DNA from 3 places in the Nitrobacter sp. MLSD-S21 genome. Region 2 is predicted to be linked to each of the others. Evidence: predicted binding sites of a transcription regulator. Region 2 holds the regulator's gene; each other region holds the start of a gene.
What was found. Region 2 encodes PhoB, which activates phosphate uptake and scavenging genes when phosphate is short. Its sites were predicted from a motif close to TGTCATNNANCTGTCAT; they were not measured.
Positions count from the first base shown of each region.

Region 1: a site for PhoB is predicted at 4,084-4,100, ahead of AC1RT6_RS00150 (PhoX family protein). Genes of this name have one in related genera too.
Region 3: a site for PhoB is predicted at 1,038-1,054, ahead of AC1RT6_RS03940 (RNA degradosome polyphosphate kinase). Genes of this name have one in related genera too.

Region 1 covers NZ_JBXASZ010000001.1:27,857-38,249, forward strand. The annotation lists gene AC1RT6_RS00130 (PepSY-associated TM helix domain-containing protein) at 240-1,379, shown strand; gene AC1RT6_RS00135 (hypothetical protein) at 1,944-2,069, shown strand; gene AC1RT6_RS00140 (L,D-transpeptidase) at 2,308-3,165, opposite strand; gene AC1RT6_RS00145 (nuclear transport factor 2 family protein) at 3,386-3,859, opposite strand; gene AC1RT6_RS00150 (PhoX family protein) at 4,142-6,133, shown strand; gene AC1RT6_RS00155 (hypothetical protein) at 6,240-6,599, opposite strand; gene AC1RT6_RS00160 (DUF6894 family protein) at 6,883-7,122, shown strand; gene AC1RT6_RS00165 (CYTH and CHAD domain-containing protein) at 7,305-8,819, opposite strand; gene AC1RT6_RS00170 (glutathione S-transferase family protein) at 9,084-9,710, shown strand; gene AC1RT6_RS00175 (RMD1 family protein) at 9,917-10,393, opposite strand, start outside.
Region 2 covers NZ_JBXASZ010000002.1:346,500-356,892, reverse strand. The annotation lists gene AC1RT6_RS07430 (putative bifunctional lysylphosphatidylglycerol flippase/synthetase) at 93-1,148, shown strand; gene AC1RT6_RS07425 (ATP-binding protein) at 1,129-2,481, shown strand; gene pstS (phosphate ABC transporter substrate-binding protein PstS) at 2,607-3,632, shown strand; gene pstC (phosphate ABC transporter permease subunit PstC) at 3,760-4,749, shown strand; gene pstA (phosphate ABC transporter permease PstA) at 4,832-5,677, shown strand; gene pstB (phosphate ABC transporter ATP-binding protein PstB) at 5,674-6,492, shown strand; gene phoU (phosphate signaling complex protein PhoU) at 6,526-7,242, shown strand; gene phoB (phosphate regulon transcriptional regulator PhoB) at 7,264-7,968, shown strand; gene AC1RT6_RS07390 (GcrA family cell cycle regulator) at 8,218-8,724, opposite strand; gene AC1RT6_RS07385 (aspartate aminotransferase family protein) at 9,180-10,391, shown strand; gene argF (ornithine carbamoyltransferase) at 10,388-10,393, shown strand, end outside.
Region 3 covers NZ_JBXASZ010000001.1:772,283-782,675, reverse strand. The annotation lists gene AC1RT6_RS03940 (RNA degradosome polyphosphate kinase) at 1-966, opposite strand, end outside; gene AC1RT6_RS03935 (P-loop NTPase family protein) at 1,117-1,797, opposite strand; gene AC1RT6_RS03930 (CDP-alcohol phosphatidyltransferase family protein) at 1,862-2,404, opposite strand; gene purM (phosphoribosylformylglycinamidine cyclo-ligase) at 2,575-3,648, shown strand; gene purN (phosphoribosylglycinamide formyltransferase) at 3,673-4,326, shown strand; gene AC1RT6_RS03915 (YjbE family putative metal transport protein) at 4,459-5,286, opposite strand; gene ndk (nucleoside-diphosphate kinase) at 5,325-5,747, opposite strand; gene AC1RT6_RS03905 (DUF6481 family protein) at 6,028-6,375, shown strand; gene AC1RT6_RS03900 (acetyl/propionyl/methylcrotonyl-CoA carboxylase subunit alpha) at 6,534-8,534, opposite strand; gene AC1RT6_RS03895 (carboxyl transferase domain-containing protein) at 8,537-10,141, opposite strand; gene AC1RT6_RS03890 (ETC complex I subunit) at 10,245-10,393, opposite strand, start outside.

The sequences.
Region 1 (10,393 bases), on a different contig from region 2:
CGCTCACTGGAACATGACGAAGCCTCAGTTTTTTGCACCTACATTTGTAGAGCTTCCAATAGCAGACGAGATCGCGATACACCTTTGCCTCGCCTTGGAACGGAAAACCGATTATTGTCCGGGGCATGGTAGAATGTCGGAAACCAGGCTTACTGGACGTCAGCGCATAGCGGGGCTATCGCGCTTGCAACTCCTTGGGCTTAACTTACTGTCGGCCACATCCAACTTCTGATGCACAAATGACGATCAAAATATGGTCTCGCATCCATACGTGGACATCGCTCGTCAGCATGTTGTTTTTGCTGATGCTATGCGTGACCGGGTTGCCGCTGATCTTTCATCATGAGATTGATGAGCTATTCGAAGAGGAAATATCCGCGCCCCCGATGGCAGCGAATACCCCTCGGGCATCGTTGGATCGTGTAGTTGAGGCTGCCCAAAAACTATACCCCGGCCAATTCATCCTTTTCATGCAGCCAAGTCAGACTGAACCGGTAGTGAGTGTTGCGACATCGCCCACTGCAGTTCCACTCCCGGGCATGTTCCGTCGCACGACGTTCGATGCGCGGACCGTTGAAGTACTGGGAGATGAGGTGCCGCATCTGGACGTCATGAACATCATATTGCGGATTCACAGAGATATGTTCGTCGGTCTGCCCGGCGAGCTTTTTCTCGGCGTGATAGGTCTTGTTTTCGTGGTCTCTATCGTGTCGGGCATTGTCGTTTACTGGCCGTTCATGAGGCGGCTGGATTTCGGCTCGATTCGCTACACATCGTCTCGTGTGAAGTGGCTGGATGGGCACAATCTTCTGGGTATCGTGACCGTAACCTGGGCACTGGTTGTGGGGCTGACGGGCACAATCAACACACTTGCGAGTCCGTTGTCCGACCTCTGGCGTGCTCAGTACTTGCCAACCCTGCTTGCTTCCTATGTAGGAAAGCCGGTTGCGCGAATTCCGTCCATTCAAGCAGTCGTTGATAACGTACAAGAGAAATTCCCGGACCGGATCATCACGCAGGTCATCATGCCGACCTCTGGCCGTTTCGGAAGCCCGCAACACCTCATCGTGGGGACCAAGGGCAGCACGCCATTCACGGCTCGGATGCGTGAACCCATTCTGGTCGATGCAAACGACGCGTCAAACATGATTGCACCGCAGGTTCCTTGGTATCTCAAGGTATTGCAGGTTTCACGTCCGCTTCATTTTGGAGACTATGGGGAGTTGCCTCTAAAAATCATCTGGGCGCTTTTCGATATTATTACGATCATCATCCTGTTGAGCGGCCTTTACTTATGGGCAATTAAAAAGCGATCCTTTGGGATCGATCGCGCCTCTCGCAGCATACCTCGGATGGTTGATCCGAAGCGTGAGTATTGAATGGCTCAAATCCACATTCCCCGGCAAAAAGTCGTCCACAGAACGGTTTGGGAAGTCTTCCGTGTGCCTGTCCTTATAGCCGCTGTCACCACAGCAGGGCTGACGTTTGCTCTTTTTGGCAATGGTCTTTCGGACGCGATCTCGTGGTTGGCGCTCGCTGTGCCGGTAGCAATCGCAACTTTTTACTGGATTAAGGGCCGGTCTGTCTCCCGAAGAAGTGTCTGTGGTAAATCAGGCCTTCACCGCTTAACCCCAGGCACGTAATACGCGTCGAGCTTTGACTTGAGTCTGGTCTGGGGCTGACAAGGCTGGCTCTTTTTCTTGCTGGGGAGAGTCATCACCCGTCGCAGATGGCGCGAGCTGCGGGACATATCGGCGCTGTGGCTTTCAGTCTCCGCGCAATGAAACTCGCGCATTAAGCTTGATGTTGCGGCCTCGGGTTAAATCTGGAACTGAACGCGACGGCTCGATGCTCGTCCGCGGTGCATATTAACACTACCCCCTAGATGTCGTTGACCAATCCATCGCGTCGATCGAAGTGTGTCGCACGATTGGAGATCGACGATGTTCGAGGTAGCCCTATTTTTTGTTGTAGTTGCGATGGGTGCTGTTGTTGTGAAGCTCTATGAGTGGCGGCAGGACGTGCTCTATGGCCCTTATCTAAGGCCGGATGATCCTTCAGAATTGTAGTGGATCCACGCTGGCGCCTGACCGCTGGCGTTGTCTTCGCCTCTTACGTCGCCATCCACGCCCGCTGCGACCAAATGGGATGCGACCACTTTGCTGAGAAGCAAACTGGTCGAGGCCATGATCCTTGTCATGGCGATCTCGCCAGTAGGTCCTGAAGGCGCTCCAGGTCTGTCGACGACTATTTTAGTTTCCGCATCACCCATTCGGCTCTCGGATAGGAACATGGGCTACACGTAAGTTACTGAGCCTTGGCCATCTTCGGTCGAGATGACGGCCCCTGCGCGTCGGTTGCCGGGAGCCGGTTCGATGGCAATGCCGGGTCCGGCGATCGGAAGGCGGCGTCGGCCGGGTTTCCCTGCGATGGTCGTTGAGCAGCGGTTACCGGAAGCACGATCACTTTCGCTCCGACCTTCACCCGCTCATAAAGGTCCATGACGTCCTCATTGGTCAGCCGGATACAGCCGGACGAAACCCGCTTCCCAATCGTATCGGGCTTGTTGGTGCCGTGAATCCTATATTCGGTCTCGCCTAGATACATCGCCCGAGCGCCGAGTGGATTGCCGGGACCGCCTGCCATAAATCGCGGCAGATAAGGCTGGCGAGACAGCATCTCTGCAGGTGGACGCCAATCCGGCCATTCTGTTTTGCGGGCCACAGCTTGCTCGCCGGACCATGTAAAACCTTTGCGGCCAACACCGATACCGTAGCGCATCGCTTGCCCGTCGTTCAAAACGAGATAAAGAAATGTGTTTCCTGTATCGATGATGACTGTGCCTGGCGTCTGGTGGCTGACGTAGTCAACCACCTGCCGAACAAGTCTACCGGGAGCGTCAGCGGCTTTTGGTGTTTCGACCCGAGGCGCGGGGGCAGGGATTGCAGCTTGAGTTGACGCTACACGAATTGAAGTTGATACGTGAGCTGGGGGCGACGGTACCTGGACTAAGCGCGCGGATGGCCTCCGTACTGGTTCGACCCCCGCAGGGCGAGACAGCAAAATGTACCCCAATGCGGCAGCGGCCACGACGCCGACTGCAACTCTTCCTGCGACCGGAAGTGTTATCGACTCTGTCTTTCCACGTTTGGCCCGCTTACCCATATTTCTTCCCAGATCCATTTTCTCGGAAGAAGTATCTCAGCAAATTATAATAAACTTTGAAGCGATTCCGCTTGGGCCGGAGATCGTCAGGCGTCGTTAATGCTCGTTTGGCAAACCAAAATCAGCCTCTAGTTACGGTAAGCGGGCTAACCCGCTTCACCGCGATCGGCGACCGTGAAGAACACGGTGCGTGGCCGAGGAGGCAGGAGATCCAGGAGACTCAAAGATTGAGATCACTCAGGCTCGGATGATCATCCGGGCGGCGGGCGCCGATAGTCCAATGGAAGAGGCGTGCGTTCTCTGTGATCGAGAGGTCGTTGATGCTGGCATGGCGAACAGCCATGAGGCCAGCTTCGTTGAACTGCCAGTTTTCGTTACCATAAGAGCGAAACCAATTGCCGCCCGCGTCTTGCCATTCGTACGCAAAGCGCACGGCGATGCGTGAATCGCTGAATGCCCACAATTCCTTGATGAGGCGATATTCTCGTTCCTTCTCCCATTTGCGGGTCAGGAACTCGACGATCGCGTCGCGGCCGGAGAAAATCTCATTCCGGTTCCGCCAGCGGCTGTCCGAAGTATATGCGAGGCTGACCTTTTCTGGATTGCGGGAATTCCAGCCGTCCTCGGCTCCTCGCACCTTGAGGACCGCGGTTTCGTGCGTGAACGGCGGGACTGGCGGACGAACTTCGGACATTTGTAATTCTCCTGTTGATGTTAGCGATGGCACGCAGGCCCGACTTTCAGTCGGGGCATCGTGGCCGGTGTGCTCAGAAATTCCAGAAGCGTTGTCAGAATTGTCGTGAGCAGTTCGTCCCTGGAGTTGGAACAATAAAAGGGACAAATCAAATGGCCAAGCTGATCTTTCAGATCGTCCCTATCGAACCATGGACCTGAACCATCTTCGCCTGCCATCGATGGCGTGAACTAACTGTCATACAGCGGCGGTAATTTCGAACCCTTCTATTGGGGGTCCGAGATGAGCAAAACCATCGAGATTATTCGCGGCGACGGCGGTGATGAGCCGCCATGCCTTGAGACTGGAAACCCGCGTTTTGGAGATCTTGTCGCGCGGCGTTTGAAGCGCCGGGACGTGCTCGCTGGCGCGCTGGCTACAGCGGTCGCCGCGTTGTTCGTTCGCCCTGGTGATGGACGAGCCGCCAAGGACCGCCTCGATTTCAAACCAGTCCCGGTCAGCCGTGCCGATAGGGTGGCCGTTCCCGAAGGATACCGCGTGCAGTTCATCCTGCCATGGGGCGAGCCAATCCTGGGCCGCATGCCAGCCTTCACGATCGACAACAGCGGCGAGGATCAGGCGATGCAGGTCGGTAGTCACCATGACGGGATGCACTTCTTCGCAATCGATGGCCATACCGATGACGGGCTGCTTGTTATCAACCACGAATACGTCGAACCGCGGTTAATGCACATCTCCGCCTCCGGTCTCAAGCTCTGCGCCGAAGATGCTTATCTCATCGATGGCGGCCGACCGGCTGACGACGCGCTCAAGGAAATGAATGCGCATGGCGTCAGTGTCGTTCGAATCCGCCGCGAGGCCGGTGGCCGATGGGTGGCCGTCGCCGACCCTCGCAATCGGCGAGTCACCGCGCTGACGCCGATGGAGCTGGCTGGACCCGTGCGCGGGAGCGACTTCGTCAAAACGAAATACAGCCCAGACGGCACCTGCGTACGCGGTACGCTGGGCAATTGTGCGTCGAGCGCGACACCATGGAACACCTATCTTGCCGCAGAGGAGAACTGGGCGCTGTATTTTCGAAACGACGACAGCAAGGAAGGCAAGCCGGATCAGCCGCGGGAGCACAGCCAGTATCGGGTGCCGCGCGGCAAGACGCGCTATCATTGGGAACTGGCCGACAACGGCGACGATGCTTTCGTTCGCTTCGATGCCTCGCGTAAAACGCAAAGTCCGGCCGAGGACTATCGCAACGAGCCAAACGCCTTCGGCTGGATGGTGGAGATCGATCCGTCGCGACCCGGTGCGGTACCGGTCAAGCGCACCGCGCTGGGGCGCTTCGCACATGAGGGTGTTGTCTTCGCGCCGGCGACCGAAGGCAAGCCGCTGGTCTGCTATTCTGGCGACGATGCCATGTTCCAGTTCATTTACAAATTCGTCAGCGCGCAGCCCTATGACAACGCCAGCGCCGGTGGCCATCTGCTCGATGACGGAACGCTATATGTCGCGCGGTTCAATGATGACGGGAGCGGCGACTGGCTGGCGCTTGCGGCTGGTCAGAACGGCCTGACGTCTGAAAACGGATTCGGCAGTCAGGCCGAGGTGCTGGTCAACACCCGCGCCGCGGCGAAACATGTCGGCGCCACCCGTATGGACCGGCCGGAATCGGGTGCGATTGAGCCAACGACCGGCGCGGTCTACTTCAGTCTCACGAGCAATGTTAAGCGCAAGCCGGATGAGGTCGACAAGGCAAATCCACGCGCTGAGAATTATTTCGGGCATATCGTGCGTTGGACCGAAGAAGGCGCTGACCACGCAGCGACAAGCTTCCGCTGGGATCTGTTTGTCATCGGTGGCGACCAGGCTTCTGGCCGCGACCTGACCGGGCGTCCGCTGGACGATAACAACCTGTTCGCTTGTCCTGATGGGCTGTGGTTCGACGCCAACGGCCGATTGTGGATCCAGACCGACATCGGCGACTGCGCACTGAACAAGGGCCGCTTTGAGCCGTTCGGAAACAACGCAATGCTATGCGCAGATCCAATGACAGGAGAGATTCGTCGATTTCTGACAGGACCGCTGGGGCAGGAGATCACTGGCGTGACGACGACGCCGGACGGCCGCACCATGTTCGTCAACGTCCAGCACCCAGGTGCGCATACGAGCGCCGATGAGTTTGCGCAAGGACGTCTTGGTAGCCACTGGCCAGCCGGCGGTTCAGCGGTGCCGCGGTCGGCGACGCTTGTGATTACCCGCGAGGATGGTGGTATCGTCTGAGCTTGATCGGTCTGCTCATACCACTGCGTGGCGATGCCCGAATGATGACGAGATGGGGAAGATCCATCACGAGGACGCCTTTTCCACCCTGGATTATCGATAGAGGTTAATCCGGCCTCTGCAGATTTGGCATGGAGTTCGGTTCCAGTTCCTTCAGAGTTTGCTCAACTAAACGGTTAATGTGCGGGACGTCAGTGTGATCGCTGATCACACCCAAGCCGTTATCGCCGTTGCCGTAAGCCAGAGTGATGATACCGACACGCCGTTTTTCGACATTCAGTGTGAGCGTGTCCATATCGGTGCTGAACATCGCCTTGGTGATTTCGGCGAAGTTCCGTGATCGGTCGACAACCCTTTGCGTCCCCGTGACCGAAATTAGAAAGCCACCGTTGATCGCATTCTCAACGAGCGCTTTTGCAATCCGCTCGTGGCATAATTTCTTTTGCATGGGAGCTTCCCGCGGCATCGATAGCGATCGTAGTAACCAGCCAAGTCAAGGAGATGACGTTTCTGCATCGTCGGGAAATCCGCTCGCGGCCTTGTAATCAGCGAAGCATAGGCTCGCTTTCGTCGGCCAGAGCACCAGCTTCGGGGATGGCCAAGTAGTCAGCACCGCGGCTCTAGACGGCGTCATGACGCGGTTGTCTTCGAGGTTTACCAACCTGGCGAACCTTATCACCCGCAGACGCACGCGCGGCCGAACAAATCTGGCGCTTAAGAGTTGTATCCGATTGATCAGGGACTTGCCGATGACTCGTTACTATTTCGATGTGCGCGATGGAGATGACCTTATGCCGGATGATGAAGGGCTTGAGCTCGCTTCGTCCCATTCTGCACAGGAAGAAGCCGCGCTGTCGTTAGCTGACCTTGCAAAGGATGCCATCCGTAGCCGCCGTATCGACGGTCAGGGCGGCCTTTTAGCAGTTGAGGTTCGTGACGATAAAGGTCCTGTCTTGCAAGCACGCTTTACAGTTCATGTGAAATCATAGCCCGACCGGCCATGTTTTCGATCAACCGATTCGAAGGCAGGGTTACTGTCGGAGGGCAGCGATGCGCCCACTACGCCTGAACGAGAGGTGGGCCGACTTACAACGAAGCCACCGGACCGGAGTATGACAGACCGGCGGCTTCCGGATTTAGCCAAGCGACCGGTTCGTTCGCTGCAGAGAAGTCATGCCGTCTTCCGCAAGCGCTTCCCCGCCGCAATCACCTCCGCAAGTACGTCGTTTGCAGTAGCCTCCTCGTGGCCGATGAGGCAGCCAATCGCGAAAGCCTTTTGAGCCGCGGGGCTGGATCGCGCGAAGTCGTGTGCTTGCTGCTGATGCATCCGCATGTCGTTAAGCTCGCCGAGCCCACTCAGTAGCTTTTTCAGGGCGCGATCGAGCTTACGTCCGGATTTTCGGCCACCGATACGGAGAGCTTTAAAGAATTCGCGACCATACCGTACCTTCTTCGCTGCAATCCGCAGTTTGTGACGTCTACGCCCATCAAGCTGCTTAAACTTGCGTAACCGCTTGTTGATCTTGCGGATACGGCGCGCCAGCTCGTTCTGCGCGAACGTCCGCGCCGGGCATCCACCTAAAGCCCGCGCTAGAGCATCACTGTCGTTGTGATACCCGCTATCGAGCAGCCTTAACGCGACGTCCAGCAAAAGACGACGGAAACGTTCGCTGTCAACGGCCGCTCTCGCGGTTGCGAAACCAGCGTTGCGGGTTCTTTCGAGCTCATTCTGCAGTATTTCGAGCTCGCGCCGATCCCTGTGCTCAGCGCGATACGAGACCAGGGCTTTCCTGACGAAAACATCATAGTCGCGCGCCTGACCGAGCTGCCCAGTGAGCCATTTCAGCTCTCGTTTTAGTTTGGTGACCTTGCCATCGTGCAATATCTTCTTGAACAGCGATAGCGACGCGCGCAGCCGTCTCAAGCCGACCCGCATTTGGTGAATGCCTTCGGGATCGCCGTGCCGCACAGCGCCATAGTTCCCCGCGATCTGGCGCAGACAGGCGAAGCTCACCGCGACAAAAGCTTCGGTGACCTTGGCCTTTTTCGCAATCACGACAGGCTCGGAAAAGACAGGGGCATCCAGCGTGCCCTCGAGCAACGCATAGCCTCGCTCTGCCTTGGAACCCACGGACAGCGTGATGGGAACGCTGCGCGCTAGCTTTTCTGCAAGTCGTGCCGCGTCACGCCGATCACCATATTTCAATTCGATCTCGATTTCCGCCAGGTCGAGCTTCGCATCCATGGTGGCCACGCGACCTTGATCGAAGGCAAGTTCAATATCGCTGTTGCCAAAATGCAAGGGAATGACCACGCGCTCCACCTGCGTCTCGAAGACGGGACTCAGCCGCTCTGTAAGCTCGGCAGTCAGTAGGGGCGCGAGTGCAGTGCCGCGAGCGAACTCCAGATTTGGCTGATCGCGGTCAATCGCTGTTTCCCACTCGTCGCGCGTTATAAGCGCACTGGAATTGGCTTTGATGGTTTGAAGTCGATGTCCGTCAACCTTGCGTACCCGCAAGCTGACGCCGTGTTCGCGCAAAACGAAATCGTCGGTGTCGAAATAGACCGATGTGAGTGCTTGCTTGCGGCCGCTTTCGCTGGCCTGCTTTTTTAGCCAAGGCAGCATCATTGCCCGGTGCAGACCGTTTTTCGACGTGGCGAGCTTGAGTTCGATCTCCGTGCCCACGGGTTGTTTATCCTCTGACAAATCCAAACTCAACGTTCTGATGGCGAGGCGTTTTAATGCTAGTTATGTGGGGTGGCTGTCTCCGTCGGTCGGTAGATCTGTCCGCTTTTCAGGCCCTCGACACTGACCAAATGAGCCATTTCCTTACGAAGAGAGATAGGGTAACGGCGCAGCAACGGTTTCGTCTGGATTATTGAACTCTGGCATACGATCGACAAGCGTGGCCCGCGCAGCCAGAACCCAAGCACAGAAGGAGAATATCAGATGCCGACCCTCTACACGATGCCTGGCACTTGTTCGCTTTCTCCGAACATCGCCGTCGCGTGGCTCGATGCCCCGGTCGCAATCCACAACATTCCCTATGGCGACCAGAAAAAGGAATATTATCTCGCTATCAATCCTCGGGGGCAGGTGCCGGCGCTACGCTTCGAAGACGGGGACGTGCTGACCGAGGTGACGGCGATCCTCGCCTGGCTCGGCGCCACCTATGGTAAGGAGGGCTATGCGCCCAGTAGCCGGCTCGGCCGCAAGGAAGCCGAAGCGCTGGCCTACATGAGTTCGGAAGTCCATGCGACTTATGGAGGCCATTTCAACACTCCAAAGTTTGCGGAGAGCGCGGCGGCGCAGGATGAGGTTAAGCGCAAGACCTATGAGAAACTCGCCGATCAATACGGGCGGTTAAATGGCATTCTGAGCGAGAATGGCGGCGAATGGTATCTCGGCCAGCGTTCCTTCGCCGACACCTTCCTCTATGTGCTGACGCGCTGGATAGAGAAGACGCCGCTGTCAATCGGCAACTATCCGGCGCTGAAAGCGTACCGCGCGCATATGGAAGCGGACGAGGGGGTGAAGCAAGCGCTCGCGCGGCAAGCCATGGAGCCGATCGGATGAGCGAGGAAAAAACGGGCTGACATTGTGAGACATTCGGGCGTGCCCCACAAAGCTGCTAGTGCCGTCGAACCGACGATCTGGCGAACGACCTCGCCTGGCTTACTGAGGTCTCCAAAAGGCCGGCTGCACTGTTCGCGGCTCCTTTGCTGGCGAGCTTCCGAACCGATCGGGATGGTGCGGCCTCGGGAAGCGGAGTTAACAGCAGATCAATGGCCTCCAGCAGCATAAATTTGATAAAAGGTGACGATAATCTCGACCGCAATCAACACGACGATAATAAGTTCAAGGTGCAGCGATCGGCGTGTATCGATGATGTCAGCGAGAGTGTTGGCCATTTCGGCCACTACGGCGAGCTTCCGATTGAGCGCATCAACGCGCTCTTTTAGTTCGTATTCGTCTTCGAGCCGTGCATAAAGCCGCTCCAGATCTGGACGGTCCCACAAAACATCCGGCTTTTCCGCTACCGCAACGCGGCCTGATACACGGTGCTGTACCAGCAGAGCATTTCCGAGCAGTTTCAGCATCCCTTTTCGGTTACGCCGAGTACGTCCGCGATCTGCCAACTCTTTTGCAAAAGGCTCGATGATCTCGAACACTTTTGCCACTTCGCGTTCGTCATGGGCAAGCACAACGCTCTTCGCAAGGGCATCGGCAACGACTAAAAGCCTGTCGGGCGACATGTC
Region 2 (10,393 bases):
TTCCACTAGGAACCAAAACACGCTACGACCATGTCCCGTGAATGAATGCGGAAAGGCACGACGTTGCCGTGGACCGCATTTCGAGGTTCTCGATGCTTGGATTAATACGCAGAGCGATTTCGATTCTGCGCCGGAAACGAATCCTGCACAAGCTCGGTGTGGCGATCAGCGTCACTGTTATCGCGGCCGCTTTCTACGTGCTCTTCCATATTCTCCGGGACATCGATGTCGAGGAGGTGATGGAGGCCATCAAGCGGACCGAGTGGAGCTCGATCGCGTTGGCGGGCCTGTTCGTTGCCGCGGGCTATTTCACGCTGACATTCTATGACTTGTTTGCAGTGCGGACCATCGGGGTCACTCATGTCCCCTACCGCGTCACGGCGTTCGCGGCTTTTACCAGCTATTCGGTCGGCCACAACGTCGGCGCCAGCGTGTTTACTGGCGGGGCGGTGCGCTATCGCATCTATTCCGCCTGGGGGTTGAATGCGGTCGATGTCGCAAAAGTCTGCTTTCTGGCGGGTCTCACCTTCTGGCTCGGCAATGCCGCCGTGCTCGGACTTGGTATCGCCTACCACCCCGAGGCGGCGACGAGCATTGATCAGCTTCCGCCAGTGTTCAATAGGCTGATCGCAATCGCGATCATTCTTGCACTGATCGGGTATGTGATCTGGGTTGGGATCCGGCCGCGTCGCGTTGGTAGCGGGGCATGGACGGTGGTTCTGCCGGGCAGTCGGCTGACGCTGCTGCAAATTTTTATCGGAATCGTCGATCTGGGATTTTGCGCACTCGCGATGTACGTGCTGCTTCCCCACCAGCCCAATGTCGGCTTTGTCGTTGTCGCGGTGATTTTTGTGTCCGCGACGTTGCTGGGTTTTGCAAGTCATTCGCCCGGGGGGCTCGGCGTGTTCGACGCTGCCATGCTGATCGGCCTGTGGCAGATGGAGAAGAAGGATCTTCTGGCCGGGATGCTGTTGTTCCGGCTGTTCTATTATGTTTTGCCCTTCACCATTTCCATAATCTTGCTCACGTTTCGGGAAGTTTTTGTCAGCGCGCGAATGAGACGCGTGGGTAAGGCGCCGACCGGATCGAAAGCTGGACCCGACAGTAAACTGCCCTATCTGGGGGAGCATGGCGATTCTGGCGCCTGACAGCACTCAAGCGGCTGCGGAAGCAAACGCCTCCCGGGTCTCAGGGCCCGGTGCGAGGTCCACATCCTGGCCGGACCGGTTGCGCCGCTCCGCGCTCATCCTGCTCGTTGCCGGGCTTGTTTTGACCGCACTGGTTGTGTTCGGCGGCTTGCAGCCTTTGGGCGCCATCGTTGCCTTTGTCTGCATCACCGGTGCGGCGCTGGTGCCCTGGCAGGTTCAGGATCCGGATGCCTCGCGCGAAACCGAACTCTGGGCCAATCCGGTCGAGACGGAGGTGGCACATGCCATCGTTGCCGGTATGCCGGATCCCAACGTGCTGCTCGATAGGGTCGGCCGCGTCATCCATCTCAATGCCGCGGCGGCGCAGCTCGTACCGGCGTTGCGCCGGAGCGAGCTCGCGCAGTTCGCACTGCGAGCGCCTGAGATCGTCACAGCGTTGCGTGAGGCGATTGCGACCCGGGAATCGCGGCGGACGACCTATCTCAATCCTGTTCCGGTCGATCGGTGGATGGAATTGATCATCACGCCGATTCCGGTGCCGACTGCATTCGGTGGCGTCGACTATTGCATGCTTTTGACGTTTCACGATCAGACGCCGTTGCGCCGGGTCGAGGAAATGCGCGCCGATTTCGTCGCCAATGCGAGCCACGAGTTGCGCACGCCTCTCGCTGCGCTCTCGGGGTTCATCGACACGCTGCAAGGTCCTGCGCGCGAGGATGCCCGGGCACGAGAGCGGTTTCTTGGCATCATGCACGCGCAGGCGGCGCGGATGGCACGGCTGATCGACGATCTCTTGTCGCTGTCGCGGGTCGAGCTGTCGGCGCATGTGCGTCCAGAGACGATTGTCGATGTTGTTCCGATCGTACGAGAGGTCGTCGACGGACTTGAGCCGCTGGCGGCGGAGCGTCATGTCGAGATCGAGGTCGCATTGCCCGAGGCCTCGGTGCGGATCTGCGGCGATCGTGAGGAGCTGCTGCGGCTATTCGAGAACCTGATCGAGAACGCGCTGAAATATGGCGCGTCCGGCGGCAGGGTCATGGTGTCGTCGATGCTCGGCGTCTCGCCGGAGGGCGCGCCGGAATTCCGGGTGGTGGTGCGGGATTTCGGTCCTGGCATCGCGCCTGAGCATTTGCCGCGCCTTACCGAACGCTTCTATCGGGTCGACGTCGGCGACAGCCGGGCTCAAGGCGGCACAGGCCTCGGCCTGTCCTTGGTGAAACATATTCTCAACCGTCATCGCGGTCGGCTCCTGATCGAGAGCGTGCCCGGTCATGGCGCGAGCTTTACCGCTTGTTTTCCACAGGCGCAGAACGCGACGGAAGCTGAAAATTAAATCATTTCAGATGCTTGGATGTGTCATGCCACTGTCGTCAAACTGTCGTAAAAGCAGCATCGGCCGTACCTAGAAGGGGCGATGAGCGCAACCGCGCTCTCTGCTCAATGCGAGGGAGATCGCGCATGAATTTCTTCCGGGTCATCGCCGCCGCTGGCCTCGTCGTCGCCTCTGCGGCTGTCTTTTCGGTTCCGGCGAAGGCAGCCGATGTCACTGGCGCGGGCGCGACCTTCCCGTTTCCAGTCTATTCCAAATGGGCTGATGCCTACAAGAAAGAGACCGGCAACGGTCTGAACTATCAGTCGATCGGGTCGGGCGCCGGCATCAAGCAAATTCTTGCCAAGACGGTGACCTTCGGCGCGACCGACGCGCCGCTGAAGGCCGACAAGCTCGAGAAGGATGGTCTTGTGCAGTGGCCGATGGTGATGGGAGCGATCGTACCCGTCGTGAATGTCGAGGGCGTGAAGCCTGGTGAACTGGTTCTTTCGGGCGAATTGCTCGGTGATATCTATCTCGGCAAGGTCACGAAGTGGGACGATCCTGTGATCGCGAAACTCAATCCGGGCGTCAAGCTGCCTTCGGCTCCGATCGCGGTGGTGCATCGTTCGGACGGGTCAGGCACCTCGTTCAATTTCACCAACTATCTGTCCAAGGTGAACGCGGAGTGGAAGTCCAAGGTCGGCGAGGGCACCGCGGTCGAATGGCCGGCGGGTGTCGGTGCCAAAGGCAATGAAGGGGTTTCCGGCAATGTCGGCCAGACCAAGAACTCGATCGGCTATGTCGAATACGCCTATGCCAAGCAGAACAAGCTGACTTATGTCGCGCTCGTCAACAAGGCCGGCAAGGCGGTGCAGCCGACCATCGCTTCCTTCCAGGCCGCGGCCGCCAGCGCCGATTGGGCTCACTCGCCGGGATACTACGTCATCCTGACGGATCAGCCGGGCGAGACTTCCTGGCCAATCACAGCCGCGACGTTCATCCTGATGCACAATGAGCCGGCCGACAAGGCGGCCTCCGCTGAAGCCATCAAGTTCTTCAAATGGGCGTTTGAGAAGGGCGGCAGGATGGCTGAGGAACTCGACTACATTCCGATGCCGGACTCGGTCGTCGAGCAAATCAAGAAAACCTGGACCTCCGAGATCAAAAGCTGATCTTGGGTAGTAGAGGAGCGCCAGAGCGCTCCTCCACTAGTTTTTGACTGGTGCAAAAAAGCTGTCTCCGTATCCCGGGCATGATGCTTTGCGAGACATACAGGACATAGGAATAGGCGTGACGGAAATAGCCCTTCATGGCAGCGCGGTGGAGTCGGCGGACCGCTATGATCGAACCCGCGCTCTGAACGCATTCAGGTTCGGGGATCGCGCGTTCTACTGGACCACGCGCATCAGCGCGATGCTCGTTCTGATGTTGCTTGGCGGAATCATCATTTCGCTGGTCGTGGGATCCTGGCCTGCGATTGTGGAGTATGGAAGCGGGTTCCTGACGACGCAGCGCTGGGCGCCGTCCGCCGAGCCGCCGGTGCTGGGCGCGCTGAGTCCGGTGTACGGCACCGTCCTGACCTCGGTCATCGCCATGATGATCGCTGTCCCGGTCGGAATCGGAATTGCTGTTTTCCTTACCGAGCTGTGCCCGCTGTGGGCGCGCCGGCCGATCGGCATGGCGATTGAGCTGCTCGCGGGCATTCCTTCGATCATCTACGGCATGTGGGGCTTCTTCATCCTCGGTCCGATCCTCGCCAACACGGTGCAGCCCTTCTTCATAGACCTATTTGAAGGTGTGCCGGTCCTTGGTGCGATCTTCGGCGGTCCGCCGTCGTATCTGAGCCTGTTCAACGCGTCGCTGATCCTCGGGATCATGGTGCTGCCTTTCATCACCGCGATTTCGCGTGACGTATTCGCAACCGTGCCGCCCGTCCTGAAAGAGGCGGCCTATGGCGTCGGCTGCACCACCTGGGAAGTCGTCTGGCACGTTGTGCTGCCCTATACGCGCGTTGGCGTGATCGGCGGCGCCATGCTGGCGCTCGGCCGTGCGCTCGGCGAAACGATGGCGGTGACATTTATTATCGGCAACTCGTTCCGCATCTCGCCATCGATCTTCGCGCCCGGCACGACGATTTCCGCAGCGATCGCCAGCGAGTTCGCGGAGAGCGACGGCTTGCATCAGTCGAGCCTGATGCTGCTCGGTCTGCTGTTGTTCGTTCTGACGTTCTTTGTGCTCGCTGCAGCGCGGCTGTTGCTGTTGCGGTTGGAGAAGAAGGCAGGGAAATAGGCATGGCACGGAAGAACGGAACCCGGTTTTTCCCGACAAACGAATTCGTTTGTCCAGCGATTATGCCTGTTCAGGTCAAGCCATGAATCCGATCTATGCGTCCCGCCGCCGTCGAGACGTTATCGTCCGCGCCCTCTGCTTTGTTGCCGCCGCATTCGGTGTCTCCTGGCTCGGGCTCATTCTGTTCACGCTGTTCTATAACGGTCTCGCCGGGATGAGCTGGCAGCTTTTCACCCAGAACACGCCGCCGCCCGGCGCGTCCGAAGGCGGTCTGCTGAACGCTCTTGTCGGCTCCATCATCATGACGGTGATAGGTGTGGGGGTAGGTGCGCCGATCGGGATGTTTGCGGGCACCTACCTCGCGGAATACGGCAAGCACGATCGCCTCGCGCCGGTCATTCGCTTCATCAACGACATCCTTCTCAGTGCGCCTTCAATCATCATCGGTTTGTTCGTATACGGCGCGGTGGTGGTCCCGATGGGAGGATTCTCGGCGCTCGCGGGGTCACTAGCGCTCGCCGTGATCGTCATTCCGATCGTGGTGCGCACCACCGAGGACATGCTGAGCCTGGTGCCGAACTCGCTGCGCGAGGCGGCCTCCGCGCTCGGCTTACCGCGCTCGCTCGTCATCAAGCGCATCGCCTATCGCGCCGCGCGAACCGGCCTGATCACCGGCGTGCTGCTTGCCACCGCGCGCGTTGCCGGCGAGACCGCGCCGCTGCTGTTCACCGCCTTGAGCAACCAATTCTTCAGCATGGACCTGACCAACCCGGTCGCTAACCTTCCTGTCACCATCAACAACTTCGTGCAGAGCCCTTACGTCTACTGGAAAGAACTGGCGTGGAGCGCCGCGCTGTTGATCACCTTGGCGGTACTGGCGCTGAACATCATTGCGAGGTTGATGGGCTCTGAGAGGATCGCAAAATGACCCACGGTTCCGTCGCCGCCTCAGGCTCGGCTGCTCCACCGCCGGTGATTGATCCGGTCATTCCGGTGAAGATCGACGCTCTTAACCTCAATTTCTATTACGGCCAGCATCATGCGCTAAAGAACGTCAACCTGTCGATCGCCGGCAACCGCGTGACGGCTTTCATCGGCCCCTCGGGTTGCGGAAAATCGACCCTGCTTCGCATCTTCAACCGCATGTACGACCTGTACCCCGGCCAGCGCGTCGAAGGACGCGTGTTATTGGACGACGCCAACATCCTGGACCCCAAGCTCGATCTTAATCTTTTGCGCGCCAGGGTCGGCATGGTGTTCCAGAAGCCGACGCCGTTTCCGATGACGATCTATGACAACATTGCGTTTGGCATCCGCTTGTACGAGAGGCTGCCGAAATCGGAAATGGACGATCGGGTGGAAAAGGCACTGCGGGACGGCGCCTTGTGGAACGAGGTCAAGGACAAGCTCAATGCGAGCGGACTCAGCCTTTCCGGTGGTCAGCAGCAGCGCCTGTGCATCGCGCGGACCGTTGCGGTGCGGCCCGAGGTGATCCTGTTCGATGAGCCGTGCTCGGCTCTCGACCCGATCTCAACGGCCAAAATCGAAGAGCTGATCGATGAGCTGAAAAGGCACTACACCATTGCGATCGTTACCCATAATATGCAGCAGGCGGCGCGCGTATCGGACTACACCGCGTTCATGTATCTCGGCGAGATGATCGAATTCGGTCCGACCAACAAGCTGTTCACATCGCCCTTAGATCGCCGCACCCAGGATTACATCACCGGCCGTTTCGGCTGAGGCTGCCTGCGGAGACGCGAGGAGAATTTTGATATGGCTTTCGAACACACCGCCAAGGCGTTCGACGACGACCTCCAGGAGCTGACGCGGCTGGTGTCCGAAATGGGCGGACTAGCTGAACGGCAGATCGTGGAATCCCTGGACGCGTTGATCCGCCGCGACGTTGCATTGGGTGCTCGCGTCGTGGCCGCCGATGCCGAAATCGACAAGCTGCAGCGTATGATCGAGGAACGCGCCATGCTGACTATCGCTCGGCGACAACCGATGGCCGTGGATCTGCGCGAGATCGTCGGCGCCATGCGAGTTGCTATCGATCTGGAGCGCATCGGCGATCTCGCCAAGAACATGGGCAAGCGCGTGGTTGCGATCGACAGCGATTTCCGCCCGCTGAAACTGATCCGCGGTCTCGAACATATGACCGATCTCGTGCGGTCCCAGGTCAAGTCGGTGCTCGACGCTTATGCGGCGCACGATCTGCCTTCGGCGATGGCAGTCTGGAAGGGGGACGAGGAGGTGGATGCTATCTGCACCTCTTTGTTCCGCGAACTCCTGACTTACATGATGGAGGATCCGCGGAACATCGGGTTCTGCATTCATCTCATGTTCTGCGCCAAGAACATCGAGAGAATCGGCGACCACGCCACCAACATTGCCGAGACGGTGTTCTACATGATCGAGGGTCAGCAGATTCTCGACAAGCGTCCCAAGGGGGATATGACTGGTTTCGCATCGGCGACTCCACAGAACTGAAACGGGATCAGGCGAGACACGATGGGTGCACGCATTCTGGTAGTGGAAGACGAGGAAGCGTTGACGACGCTGCTGCGTTACAATCTTGAAGCCGAAGGTTATGAGGTCGAAACGGTAACGCGGGGCGACGAGGCGGATACGCGGCTGAAAGAGCGCATCCCCGATCTTGTGGTGCTGGACTGGATGTTGCCGGGCCTGTCCGGCATCGAGCTATGCCGCCGGCTGCGGGCGCGTCCCGAAACCAAGCAGCTTCCGATCATCATGCTCACCGCTCGCGGTGAGGAGAGCGAGCGGGTGCGGGGGCTTGCGACCGGCGCCGACGACTACGTGGTCAAGCCGTTCTCGGTGCCGGAGCTCCTGGCGAGGGTAAAAAGCCTGCTGCGGCGCGCGAGTCCGGCGCGGCTGGCATCGATCCTGATTTTTGGCGACCTAGAGCTCGACCGCGATAGGCACCGCGTTGCGCGTTCCGGTCGTTCGATCGATCTTGGCCCGACCGAGTATCGGCTGTTGGAGTTTTTTCTCGAGCATCCCGGCCGGGTGTTCAGCCGCGAGCAATTGCTCAACAGCGTCTGGGGCCGTGACGTCTATATCGACGAGCGTACCGTCGACGTTCACATCGGACGACTGCGCAAACTGCTCAGTCCGGGTGGTGAGGCGGATCCGATCCGCACGGTGCGTGGTGCAGGCTACGCGTTGGACGAGCAGTTCGCGAGCGCGACTGAGTAAGCGGGGATAGCTGAACAGCGTCGATAATTGTCGTGATGCTGCGCTAGAGCATTTTGTTTTTGATTGAATCAGAAACGAAGGTCTAGATGCTGTTTTGACGCGTTTCCTTCACGCGAACCGGCATCGACTTCACTCGAAAACGCTATAAAGCGTCAACCGCGGCTTCCCGCAGATCTACGATCTGCTTGGACGCAAAACGAAATGGCCGGCTCAAGCCCGGCTATGACGAGATTTGAAGTTACGCTGTGATTACCGCGCCTTCGGCGCTTGGCGGCGACGGTCAGCGGCGGGCTGATAGGCGATGCGCGAGTGGTGCGCGCAATAAGGCAGGCCGGTGAGAGCCTTGCCACCGCAGAAGAAGAATTCCGGACTCGAGGGGTCGCCAACCGGCCAATGGCAAGTGGCTTCGCTGAGTTCGAGTAGCGATAGCCGCTGGCTCATAGGCACGACATTGTCGTAGGCGATCGGGTCTGGCTCGAGTTCAATCTCGAAGGCTTGCGCGAGCGCGGTATTTCCCCGGGAGACAGGGCGGGACACCCGCATCATGTGCTGGGCCGGACGGGCCTTGCGCGGCCGCGGCACCGTTGACGAAGGGCTCTTGGCGCGGCCCGATAGACCCAACCGGTGCACCTTGCCGATCACCGCGTTACGCGTCACGTTGCCGAGTTCGGCGGCGATCTGACTTGCGGAAAGTCCCGCTTCCCAAAGTTTCTTCAGTTGTTCGACACGGTCGTCGGTCCAGGTTATCACCGTCATCGCACATTGTTCCCTTGTTTAAGGCGTGCCCCCCGCAAGGCCGCGCACCTGAAGCGCCCCCTGAGAAACTCGTGTCGGCAGAATCCCTTAACCCTCGCCGGGCGGGAAAACGCCCGGGCGCTTACGCTGAGAACAGGGACCGATCGAGGATCAAAACGCCGCACGAGATGTCGTATTCGACAAGCCTAAGGCTACAATATGCCGTGACTCACGCGCAAGAGTCGGGCCTTACGGCGTCCACATGTTCTGCAAGAAAATGAGAGAATCGGCTCATTCTGCGACTTTCCCGCATCACCGAAGCACAAGTGGAATATTGACAGTAATCGCCGCGCACCTAGAATAACCGTCGCGTGCCGCCTTGAAAGGCGGCACATTTCGTTTCCGGGGCTGACAGTTCGTTGGTCGCGCCACAGCGCAGCCGAGCCGTTCCGCTTCCCATCAACCGGCAAATCGTCATGACTACAGCAGCGGCGTCTCATCTATTGCCCGTTTTCGCAAGGGCCGATCTTTCATTCGAGAGCGGCGAGGGAGCCTGGTTGCTTGGCTCCGACGGCGGACGCTATCTCGATTTCACCAGCGGCGTTGCCGTGAATGCGCTTGGCCATTGTCACCCGCATCTCGTCGCCGCGCTTCAGGCGCAGGCGGCAAAGCTCTGGCACGTCTCGAACCTTTTCAAATCGCCCGACGGCGAGCGTCTGGCGGCACGGCTCTGCGACCAGAGCTTTGCCGATTTCGTCTTCTTCGCCAATTCCGGCGCAGAGGCGGTGGAGTGCGCCATCAAGGTCGCGCGCCGTTATCATGCCCACAGGGGCAATCCGGAACGCTATCGGATGGTCACCTTTGAAGGCGCCTTCCATGGCCGCACGCTGGCGATGCTGGCTGCCACCGGCTCGAAAAAATATCTCGAAGGATACGGGCCGCCGGCGGACGGCTTTGACCAAGTGCCGCTCGGCGATATCGAAGCCGTAAAGAAGGCGATCGGTCCTGAGACCGCCGGAATCCTGATCGAGCCGTTGCAAGGCGAAGGTGGCGTGCGCGAGCCGCCCCACGCGTTCTTCCGAGCGCTGCGTCAGCTTTGCGACGAGCGTGGCCTGCTGCTGGTTTTTGACGAGGTGCAGACCGGTATGGGGCGCACCGGCGATCTCTTTGCCTACAAGCGCATTGGCGTTGCGCCGGATGTGATGTCATTGGCGAAGGCGCTCGGCGGCGGTTTTCCGATCGGCGCCTGTCTTGCGACCGCGGAAGCCGCTTCCGGCATGACGCCTGGCTCGCACGGTTCGACCTTTGGCGGTAATCCGCTAGCGGTTGCGGCGGCCAATGCCGTGCTCGACGTGATGCTTGAGCCTGGCTTCTTCGAGCGGACCCGAAAGATGTCGCTGCTTTTGAAACAGAAGCTGGCTTCGGTCGTCGATCGATACCCTGATGTGCTTAGCGATGTGCGAGGCGAGGGGCTTCTGATTGGCCTCAAGGCCGTGGTCCCATCGGGCGATCTGGTCAGCGCGCTACGTGAGGAAAAGCTCTTGACCGTTGGCGCCGGCGAAAACGTTGTACGCTTGCTGCCGCCGCTGATCATCGGCGACGCCGAGATCGACGAGTCGGTGCGGCGGCTGGAGCGGGCCTGCGTCAGGCTGTCCGGCGCATCCGCCAAGAAGGAAGCCGCGCAATGAGC
Region 3 (10,393 bases), on a different contig from region 2:
GAGTTGCGACAGCTCGTTCATGGCCAGGACGCCATCCACCAACAATACTTCGTCGTCGGCCGCCGATAACGCTCGCTGAACGAATGCCCGTAGCTCAGCCGGCATTGCGGCTTCGATCTCGAGCCGGATGACGGAGCCGCGGCGGCGGCGTTTCAATGCGGTCTCGAACAGGCGAACCAGATCCTCCGCCTCCTCCTCGATCTCCAGTTCGGAATCCCGGATGATGCGAAACGCGCCCTGTCCCTTGACGGTGTAACCTGGAAACAGTCGGTTGATGAACAGGCTGGTGGCGCCTTCAAGCGTGATCAATCTGACGGGGTCGTCCTTGCTGGCCGGCGGTAGCCTCAGAAACCGGTCGATCTTGCCCGGCATACGGATCAACGCATTCATCGGCTTACCGTCAGAGGTGCGCGCGAGCTGTAGCGCGATGGTGAAGCCGAGACTTGGAATGAATGGAAAGGGGTGGGCCGGATCGATAGCGAGCGGCGTCAGCAAGGGGAAAATATTGTGCAGGAAGTGATCCGCAATCCAGCTTCGCTCGGCTTTGGTGACGTCCTTGCCATCGATCAGGACGATCCCGACTTCGGTCAGCACATTACGGAGATCTCGCCAGATCGCCTGTTGATCGCTCGCGAGCCTTGAGACCGTCTCGTTGATGAGAACAAGTTGCTCCGACGGCGGCAGCCCGTCCGGGCTGCGCTCGGTAATCCCTTCCCGGACCTGCGCCTTGATACCGGCAACGCGAACCATGAAGAACTCGTCAAGGTTATTGGCGGAAATCGACAGAAAGCGGACGCGTTCGAGCGCGGGGTGGCCGGGATTGACGGATTCTTCAAGTACGCGACGATTGAAATGCAGCCAGGACAGCTCCCGATTGATGAACCGTTCCGGGCTGGTGCGGATTGCGGAGTCCAGTTGCGGCTCCCGCCTTTTTTCTTCGGTAGCAATAGTTTGAGCTGAATCCATTGATATGACGGTTCCGTATCTCGTTGGTCGTGCGGGCACGGCGGCGCAGCTGCAAACCATGGGCCAGCTCAATGACCTTTCCATGACATTTGATGTTACGGAAGGTCGTGACGTCAAGGGTGAGCCGGAGGGATGCGGAGCCGTATGGCTTCAGTCCTGATTACGCAGCAGTTCGGCGGCGAGCGCGCGAGTCACAGGTCTGCCAAGCCGTAACGATTCGGTATCGAGTTGTTCGACGGCGAGGCGAGCGGCAGCAAATGATCGTTCGGTCCGGGTTGCGATATAATTGACGACCGCTTCGTCGATGTTCATTTGGCGGTCCGCGGAGAACTTCACGATCAGCGCCCGGAATAGCTGATCGTCAGGCGGCATCAACGTCACGACCGGCACCGCGCGGAGTCGCGAACGGAGATCACGCAACCTGATCTCCATCGCGGCCGGAGTGACTCGCGCCGTGATCAGCACGAACGCGGCCTCTTCACGGGCGAGATTTATCAGGTGAAACATTGCAAGCTCGTCGAAGGCTTGCGGATTAATGTCCTCTACGACGAGCGCCCCTGTCGCCAAAGCAGCTGGTACTGTCGCCGCAGTTAGGCTTCGCGCGCTTATGGAGCGCGCGCCCGCCTGCTCCGCCCAGATCGTCGCGAGATGGCTTTTGCCGCAACCTTCGGGCCCGGCCAGCAACATGATCCTGTTCGGCCACTCCGGCCAGCTCTCAATCAGCGATAGCGCCGCCGCGTTCGCGTGACCTTCCAGAAAGTCGTCCCGCGAAAAGCTTTCAGCGTGCGGCAGCGCGAATGCGAGCTGACGGGAGGGGGAGCGGTCTGCCACGCATCTACTCCACTACAAACTCTACACCGGACCACCAGCACCAACTTGCGCGCACCGTGCCATCTCATTTCGGATCGATGGTGCTCATGTGACGCACCCACTCAACGAGATAGAAAGAGACGGAAACCAGGGTCAAGACCGCAATGGCGACCATCAGAAGGGTATCATAGGGCGAGGAATCAAATCCGAATCCCAGCGCCGCCAGCACCAACGCCGCGAACCCGACCTGTGCCCCCGTATTGAGCTTCGAAACCAGCAGCGGCTTCATGGGCACCGGCTTGTTGAACAGCCACGACACGATCACGGCCCCGACGATCATGATGTCGCGCGAGACCACCAGGATAACGAGCCAAATGGGAACGGCCCCCAGGATGCCGAGCGTCACGAAGATCGAGACCAGCAGCGCCTTGTCGGCCAGTGGATCCAGAAGCGCGCCCAGTTCACTTGCCATATTGAAGCGCTTGGCTAAAAACCCGTCCACCGCATCGCTGATGCCGGCAACCACAAAGATGGCAAACGCGATTTCCATCTGATTGGAGGCGATAGCCCAGATAATGACTGGCACGAGCAGAATGCGGCCGAGCGTAATGATATTTGGAATACTCACGCGACGTTTCCCAGGCTCCGGATGGTTTCCGCACAAAACCTTCGGGAGACAAGGCTTTGCCGCAGGGATCGGCCCTTGTCTACATAGTATATGCGGACAGCCCGTGCGAGCCATTGCGCAAGTCCGCAATCCGACGTAACCAGCCGGAAAATGTCTTCGAGCGCTGCTGCATGACCGACAAGAACGATGGCCTTACCTATGCCGGGGCAGGTGTCGATATCGACGCCGGCAACCGGCTGGTTGACCTCATCAAGCCGATGGTTCGCGCGACCGCTCGCGCCGGCGCGGATGCTGAGATCGGTGGGTTCGGCGGGCTGTTTGATCTCAAGGCCGCGGGATTTACGGACCCGATTTTGGTCGCGGCCAACGACGGGGTTGGAACCAAGGTCAAGATCGCAATCGAAACCGGTATTCACGACACCATCGGCATCGATCTCGTCGCCATGTCCGTCAACGATCTCGTCGTGCAAGGTGCGGAGCCGTTGTTCTTCCTTGATTATTTTGCCTGCGGCAAGCTTGATCCCGAAACGGCCGCGGCGATCGTGGCCGGGATCGCGGAAGGGTGCCGGGAGGCGGGTTGCGCTCTGATCGGCGGCGAAACGGCTGAAATGCCGGGCCTCTACAAGGAGGGTGACTATGATCTTGCCGGCTTCGCAGTCGGCGCGGCGGAACGCGGCGCCCTGTTGCCAGGCCGCGATATCGCTGCCGGAGATGCGGTGATCGGACTTGCGTCGTCCGGCGTGCATTCCAATGGCTATTCGCTGGTCCGCAAGATTGTCGAAGTTTCGGGAACCGCCCTCGCCGCTCCAGCGCCTTTTGCCCCGGTTACGACCTTGGGAGGCGCGCTGCTAACCCCTACCCGGCTTTACGTCAAATCCTGCCTGCGCGCGATCCGCGAAACCGGCGCGGTGAAAGGGCTTGCCCACATCACCGGAGGCGGCTTCACCGACAATATTCCTCGCGTACTGCCCGAAGGACTCGGTGTGCGGATCGATCTCGCCAGGTTGACGGTACTTCCGGTGTTCAAATGGCTGGCGCATCAGGGCAGCATAGCCGAACGCGAAATGCTTCGAACCTTCAATTGCGGTATCGGAATGATCGCGATCGTGCGCCGTGATGCGGTTCAGCAAGTCGTGGACGTGTTGGCGCAGGCCGGTGAACGCGTTTCGTTGCTCGGTGACGTGATCGTCGCGGGCGATGAAGGCCGTGTCATTTACGAGGGCCACCTCGATCTCGCGATGTAGAACGCCCCCGCAGGGAATGAGAGCATGAAACGCCGTGTCGCCATCCTGATTTCCGGACGCGGATCGAATATGATGGCGCTGGTGGAAGCCGCGAAAGCCGCGAACTTTCCGGCTGAGATCGCGGTCGTCATTTCCAATAAGGCCGACGCGGCGGGCCTCGCCAGAGCTGGAGCAGTCGGCATCGAGACCCTCGTCATTGAAAGCAAGCCATTTGGCAAGGATCGCGTGGCGTTCGAGGCCAAACTGCAATCCGCTCTGGACGACAAGCGCATCGAATTCATCTGCCTCGGCGGTTTCATGCGGCTGTTCACTGCTGAGTTCGTCCAACGTTGGCATGGGCGAATGCTCAACATCCATCCCTCGCTGCTTCCATCATTCCGAGGACTCGACCCCCACGGTCAGGCCCTGCGCGCAGGCGTGAAGATCTCTGGCGCCACGGTTCATTTCGTTGTTGCGGAAACAGATGCCGGCCCCATCATCATGCAGGGCGCGGTGACCGTCCGCGACGACGATACAGCTGAGATACTGGCCGCACGCGTGCTGGAGATCGAGCATCGTATCTACCCGGATGCGCTGCGGCTGGTCGCGGGTGGTGGCACGCGACTGGATGGCGACATCTGTAATACGTCGGCAAAGGCCAGTCTGGACGATAGCCTGATCTCGCCGTTGGTGATCTGACCAAGTTCTGTCGGATCAAACGAGTCCAACACGCCTCTCGCGACCGGGGAGCACATTGCCGAGCCGACCGCGGGATCGCGCCCAACTACGCCGGAGACCGGCCCACGTGTCGCCACCAAATCTATCCACGCTTTAGAAGCGCTTATCGGCGGCCCACGTGCGATTGCGCCAGATCGCCCCGGCGATCAGTACGATCATAACTCCTAGTACGCCACACAATACCTCGCCTCCGGGTCCGCCGGAGGCAAATTGCGGTGCGATGCCGAACCACCCCAAGACTGTATCCAGAAAGGTACCCGCGCCCGTGTCGAAGAATTGATGCAGCTGTGGCGCAACCGCCGGATCGGTTGCGATGACCTCGCCCGCGATCCAGCCCAGCAACGCCGATCCGGCCCAGACCAGAAAGGGCAAATGCGTCAGAAGCATCATGATCAGCGCGGCGCCCGTCACGATCAGAGGCACGCTGACTGCCAGCCCGATGATCAGCAGCGGCACGCTGCCATTCGCCGCCGCCGCGATCGCAATCACATTGTCGAGACTCATGACGAAGTCGGCGACCACCACCACCCGAACGGCAGCCCAGAGATGGCTGGTCGCCGGGATTCCCTCTTCGCTCTCTTTCTCCGGCACCAGCAATTTGGCGGCAATCACCAGCAGCGCGAGCCCTCCTGCCAACTTGAGGTAGGGCAACCCCATCAAGGTCGTGATGATCCCGGCGAAGATGATGCGAAGGCCGACCGCAGCGCCGGCGCCAAGCACCACTCCCCAAAAACGCAGTTGGGGAGGCAGCCCGCGACAGGCAAGCGCGATCACCAGCGCGTTGTCGCCGGACAGGACAACATCGATCCAAATGATCTTGCCGACGGCGAGCCAGAATGCCGGATCATCTACATCGTTTCGAAACTGCTCGAAGGCCGATGCGATCGTCGTTAGATCGAAGACGTGCAGAAGCGAATCCAACGTCAGCTTCCCTTCGATCGAGCGCCGCCAGATCTGGCCTAGCCGACTATCTCGTTGCCGGAGAAGAACTGGGCAATCTCGATCGCGGCTGTCTCGGCGGCGTCCGATCCATGAACGGAGTTTTCACCGACCGATTTCGCATGGAGCTTGCGGATGGTGCCATCGGCCGCCTTGGACGGGTCGGTTGCACCCATGATCTCGCGATGCCTGAGGACCGCATTGTCGCCCTCGAGCACTTGCACGACCACTGGCCCGGAAATCATGAAGTCGACGAGTTCTCCGAAGAAGGGACGCGTCTTGTGCACGGCGTAAAACGTCTCGGCCTGCTCACGGGTCATGCGGATGCGCTTTTGGGCCACAACTCGCAGTCCAGCCTTTTCTATCAGGGCGTTGATCGCGCCGGTCAGGTTTCGCGCGGTCGCGTCCGGCTTGAGAATCGAAAAGGTGCGTTCAATCGCCATGATATCGTCCTTGATTCAGCGGTCGTGGGAATTGCGGCGCTTATATCGGCGTGCATCATTCACGGCAAGCGCGCTCGGCAGGCCGCCGGAGGGCTGGTAATGCGGCAAAACAACCCGCGTCGGGGATTGCGCGCACTGAAAATCGCGCGATTTTCGTGAAAATGAGCGACAATAATGGATAACAAAGCGCGCAGGCGTTTTTCACAACGCATGCGATGGCGAAGCTGCTATAAACCCCCGCACACCCTGCTATTGCGATGAACGAACAGGCTTTCGATAGATGAGTGGATTCAAGGAACCCGGCTTCGCGGACCGCCAAAAGGCGGCGCTGGAGGCCCGGAAAAATATTCTCGACAAGTTTCGCGCCAAGCCCGGTCCCGACGATCCCGCCGTAAAGCAAAGACAGGCCGAGCGCGAGGCCCAGGCGGCTGCACGCGAGAAGGCGCGGCAAGCCCGCGAAGTCGAGAAGGCCGCGCAAAAAGCCCGTGAGGCAGAGGCCGCTGCGGTCGCCGCCGCGCAACTCGCCCGGGAGAAAGAAGAAGCCGCCGCCGCCGCCGCGGCGCTTGAGGCCGAGCGCAAGGCGGCGCGCGATGCCCGCTATGCCGCCAGAAAGGGACGGAAGAAGTAGCCAGCAATTTAGCGGACGTTGGTCCCGGACCATTGCCGTATACCGGCCGGCGGCAAACTGCCGGAGACGAATCGGCCTGATGACGTGTCTGGTCTCTACCTGAGAATAGACCCTGACGGAAAAGTCACGGGGATGGAAATTCCGGGTCGTGAGACAGACTAAGCCGCGGGCTCAATGTCGGCGAGTTCGGCGCCTTCCTGCACGATATCGCCGACCTTGCATTTAAGCTCCTTCAACTTACCGGCGTAGGGCGCGCGCAAGGTCTGCTCCATCTTCATGACTTCGAGGGTGAGGATGGGTGCACCCTTCTCCAACAGCGCCCCCTCTTCCGCGAGCAACGCGACCACTGTGCCCGGAAGCGGTGCGACGATGCGATCTTCGCCGGTCTGCTCCTCATCGTCTTCGCCAAAGGGATCGACCCAGTGCAACTCGAACCGCCCATTGCGTGTCCGCAAGTAGAGTTCGCGTCCGTCGACGACGAAGACAACATGGCTTCGTATTCCATCGAGCGTGAGGATCATGCCTTCTCGGTCGTCCGCAGCAAACGCGAATGCAAGATTCTTTTTTCCTAGCCGGATTTCGTACGGGCCATTGCCATAGACGAACGTGACCGCGTGCTCGGCCTGACCCTGACGGAATACGAACCGCCGCCGACGTCGGCCGACCACCATCCAGCCCGCCGTTCGCCAGGGCGATGCCTGGTCCGTTGGAGACATCTTGCTTTCCGCCAGTAGGACAGCGGCGACGGATGCCGCGAGTTCGGTCTCGCCCGGTGCCGCTGAAGGCTGGGTCAGGTCTTGAAGATGACGCTCGATAACCCCCGTGTCGACCGCGTTGGCGCGTACGTCCGCATGCGTGACCAGCGCGGATAGAAACGGAATGTTGGTGACGACGCCGCGGACATCGGTTTCTTCGATGCCGCGGTTGAGCCGGCAGATCGCGGCTTCGCGGGTTGGTGCCCATGCGACTATTTTGGCGAGCATGGCATCGTAATTCGGCGAAACCGCATCGCCTTCACGGTAGCCGGCATCGATGCGCAGGCCATCCACCTCCGGGGGCGTATGCCACGTCTTGATGCGGCCGACAGATGGCATGAAGCTCTTATTTGGGTTCTCGGCGTAGACTCGCGCTTCGATGGCGTGGCCATTCAGTCTGATCTGGTCCTGCGTCAGCGGCAGTTTTTCGCCGAACGCGACCCGAAGTTGCCATTCCACGAGGTCGATTCCGGTGATGAGTTCGGTCACGGGATGCTCAACTTGTAGGCGGGTGTTCATTTCGATGAAGAACACGTCCTTGCCGTCAGATACGAACTCGACGGTGCCCGCGCCGACATAACTCACCGCGGAGGCGGCCTTGCGCGCGGCTTCGCATACCTTGTCGCGCTGCGCGGCGTCGAGTGTCGGCGACGGCGCTTCCTCGATCACCTTCTGGTGCCTGCGCTGTAAGGTGCATTCACGCTCGAACAAAGACACCAGATTGCCATGGCTGTCGCCGATCACCTGCACCTCGATATGCCGAGGGCTCTCAACGTATTTCTCGATTAGCATCCGGTCGTCACCGAATGCCGCCTTGGCCTCCCGCCTGGCGCTGACGATAGCCGGGGTCAGTTCCGCAGCCGAACGCACGATCCGCATACCGCGGCCACCGCCGCCAGCGGACGCCTTCACCAGAACCGGATAGCCGATCCGGTCCGCAGCGCCCTGCAGCGTGGCTTCGTCCTGCGCGTCGCCGTGATAGCCTGGCACCAGCGGCACGCCTGCCTTTTGCATCAGCGCCTTGGCGTCCGACTTCGTCCCCATTGCGGTCATCATCGCCGCTGTCGGTCCGACGAACACGAGGCCGGCATCGGCGCAGGCTTGCGCGAAACCGGCATTCTCCGACAAAAACCCGTAGCCCGGATGGACGCCTTCCGCGCCGGACTTGCGGGCCGCGTCGATCACTTTCTCGATGTCGAGATAGCTGTCGCGGGCGGGTGCGGGTCCAAGCAACACGGCATCGTCGGCCATGCCAACATGCATCGCGTCGCGATCCGCCTCCGAATAGACGGCAACGGTGCGCAGACCCATGGCTCGGGCGGAACGGATTACGCGGCACGCAATCTCACCGCGATTGGCGATCAGGAGCGTGCTGAAACGGCGATAATGCGGACGCTTCGCCATGATCACATCCTGAACAGCCCAAACGTCGTTGGTTCGATCGGCGCGTTCGCGGCCGCCGACAATCCAAGTCCCAGCACGAGGCGCGTGTCGGCAGGATCGATCACCCCGTCGTCCCATAGCCGCGCGGTGGCGTAATAAGGATTGCCCTGGTTCTCGTATTGCGCGCGGATCGGTGCCTGGAATTCGCGCTCCTCCTCCGCAGACCAGGTGCCGCCTTTGGCTTCGATATTCTCCCGGCGCAGCGTACTGAGAACCATCGCAGCCTGTTCGCCGCCCATCACCGAGATGCGCGCGTTCGGCCACATCCACAAAAATCGGGGCGAGAAAGCGCGGCCGCACATGCCGTAATTGCCGGCGCCGTAGGAGCCGCCGATCACCACCGTGAACTTCGGCACGCCCGCGGTCGCAACCGCCGTGACAAGCTTGGCCCCGTCGCGCGCGATGCCGCCCGCTTCGTATTTCTTACCGACCATGAAGCCCGTAATGTTTTGCAGGAATACCAGCGGAATGCCGCGCTGGCAGCACAGCTCGATGAAATGTGTTCCCTTCAGCGAGCTTTCGCTGAACAGGATGCCGTTGTTGGCGACGATGCCGACCGGATATCCCCAGATATGGGCGAAGCCGCACACCAGCGTCTGGCCGTACAGCTTCTTAAATTCATCAAACTCCGAACCGTCAACGATGCGGGCGATGATGTCGCGCACATCGAACGGCTTTCGACCGTCCGCCGGCACCACGCCGTAGATTTCCTCCCGTGCGAACAGCGGCTCGCGCGGTTCATGCATGTTAAGCGCAGCGTGTTGCGGTGGCTTCAGGGTGGAAACGATACGGCGCGCAATCCCGATCGCATGGGCATCGTTTTGCGCATAGTGATCGGTGACGCCGGATTGGCGCGAATGCACATCGGCACCGCCCAGCTCTTCAGCGGTAACGACCTCGCCCGTGGCTGCTTTCACAAGCGGCGGACCGCCTAGAAAGATCGTGCCCTGATTGCGGACGATGATGCTCTCATCCGACATCGCAGGCACATAGGCGCCGCCCGCGGTGCATGATCCCATCACGATCGCGATCTGCGGAATGCCTGTCGCCGACATGTTGGCCTGGTTGTAGAAGATGCGGCCGAAGTGACGCTCGTCCGGAAAAATTTCGTCCTGCTGCGGCAGGAAAGCGCCGCCGGAATCCACCATGTAGATGCAGGGCAGATTGTTCTGCCGCGCGATCTCTTGCGCCCGCAGATGCTTCTTCACGGTCATCGGATAGTAGGTGCCACCCTTGATGGTCGCATCGTTGGCGACGATCACGCACTCGCGGCCCGAGACGCGCCCGACGCCGGTGATAATGCTCGCAGAATGCACGTCGCCGCCGTACATGCCGTTCGCCGCCAGCGGCGACAGCTCGAGAAACGCGGTGCCGGGATCGAGCAGCAGGTCGACACGATCGCGGGCCAACATTTTGCCGCGTGAGGTGTGGCGGGCGCGCGCGGTCTCGCCGCCTCCGCCCGCGACGCTCGCGAGCTTGTCGCGCAACTCGTTGACCAGAATTTTCATCGCCTCGACGTTGAGCGCGAAATCTGACGACGTTGGATCGACACCGGAACGGAGCGCCATGACAGTCCAGAATGCTTGGCAGGCGTGAAACGCGCGCCTTAATCCGGCCAGGGTGCCCGGCCCTTCCGGGTAAGGTCAACCTTGGTTCGGTCCATCCTCCCGCTTAATGGGTCCAGGGTTCGATGCGACGAAACGCAAAATTGTCCGCGTAGGCGGCTTTTCGCTCCGGCTTCACCTTTGGTTCTATCACTTGATAGGGGATGCCTTTGCGCTCGCAATAGGCGATCGCATCCTCCTTGGTCTCGAAGCGAA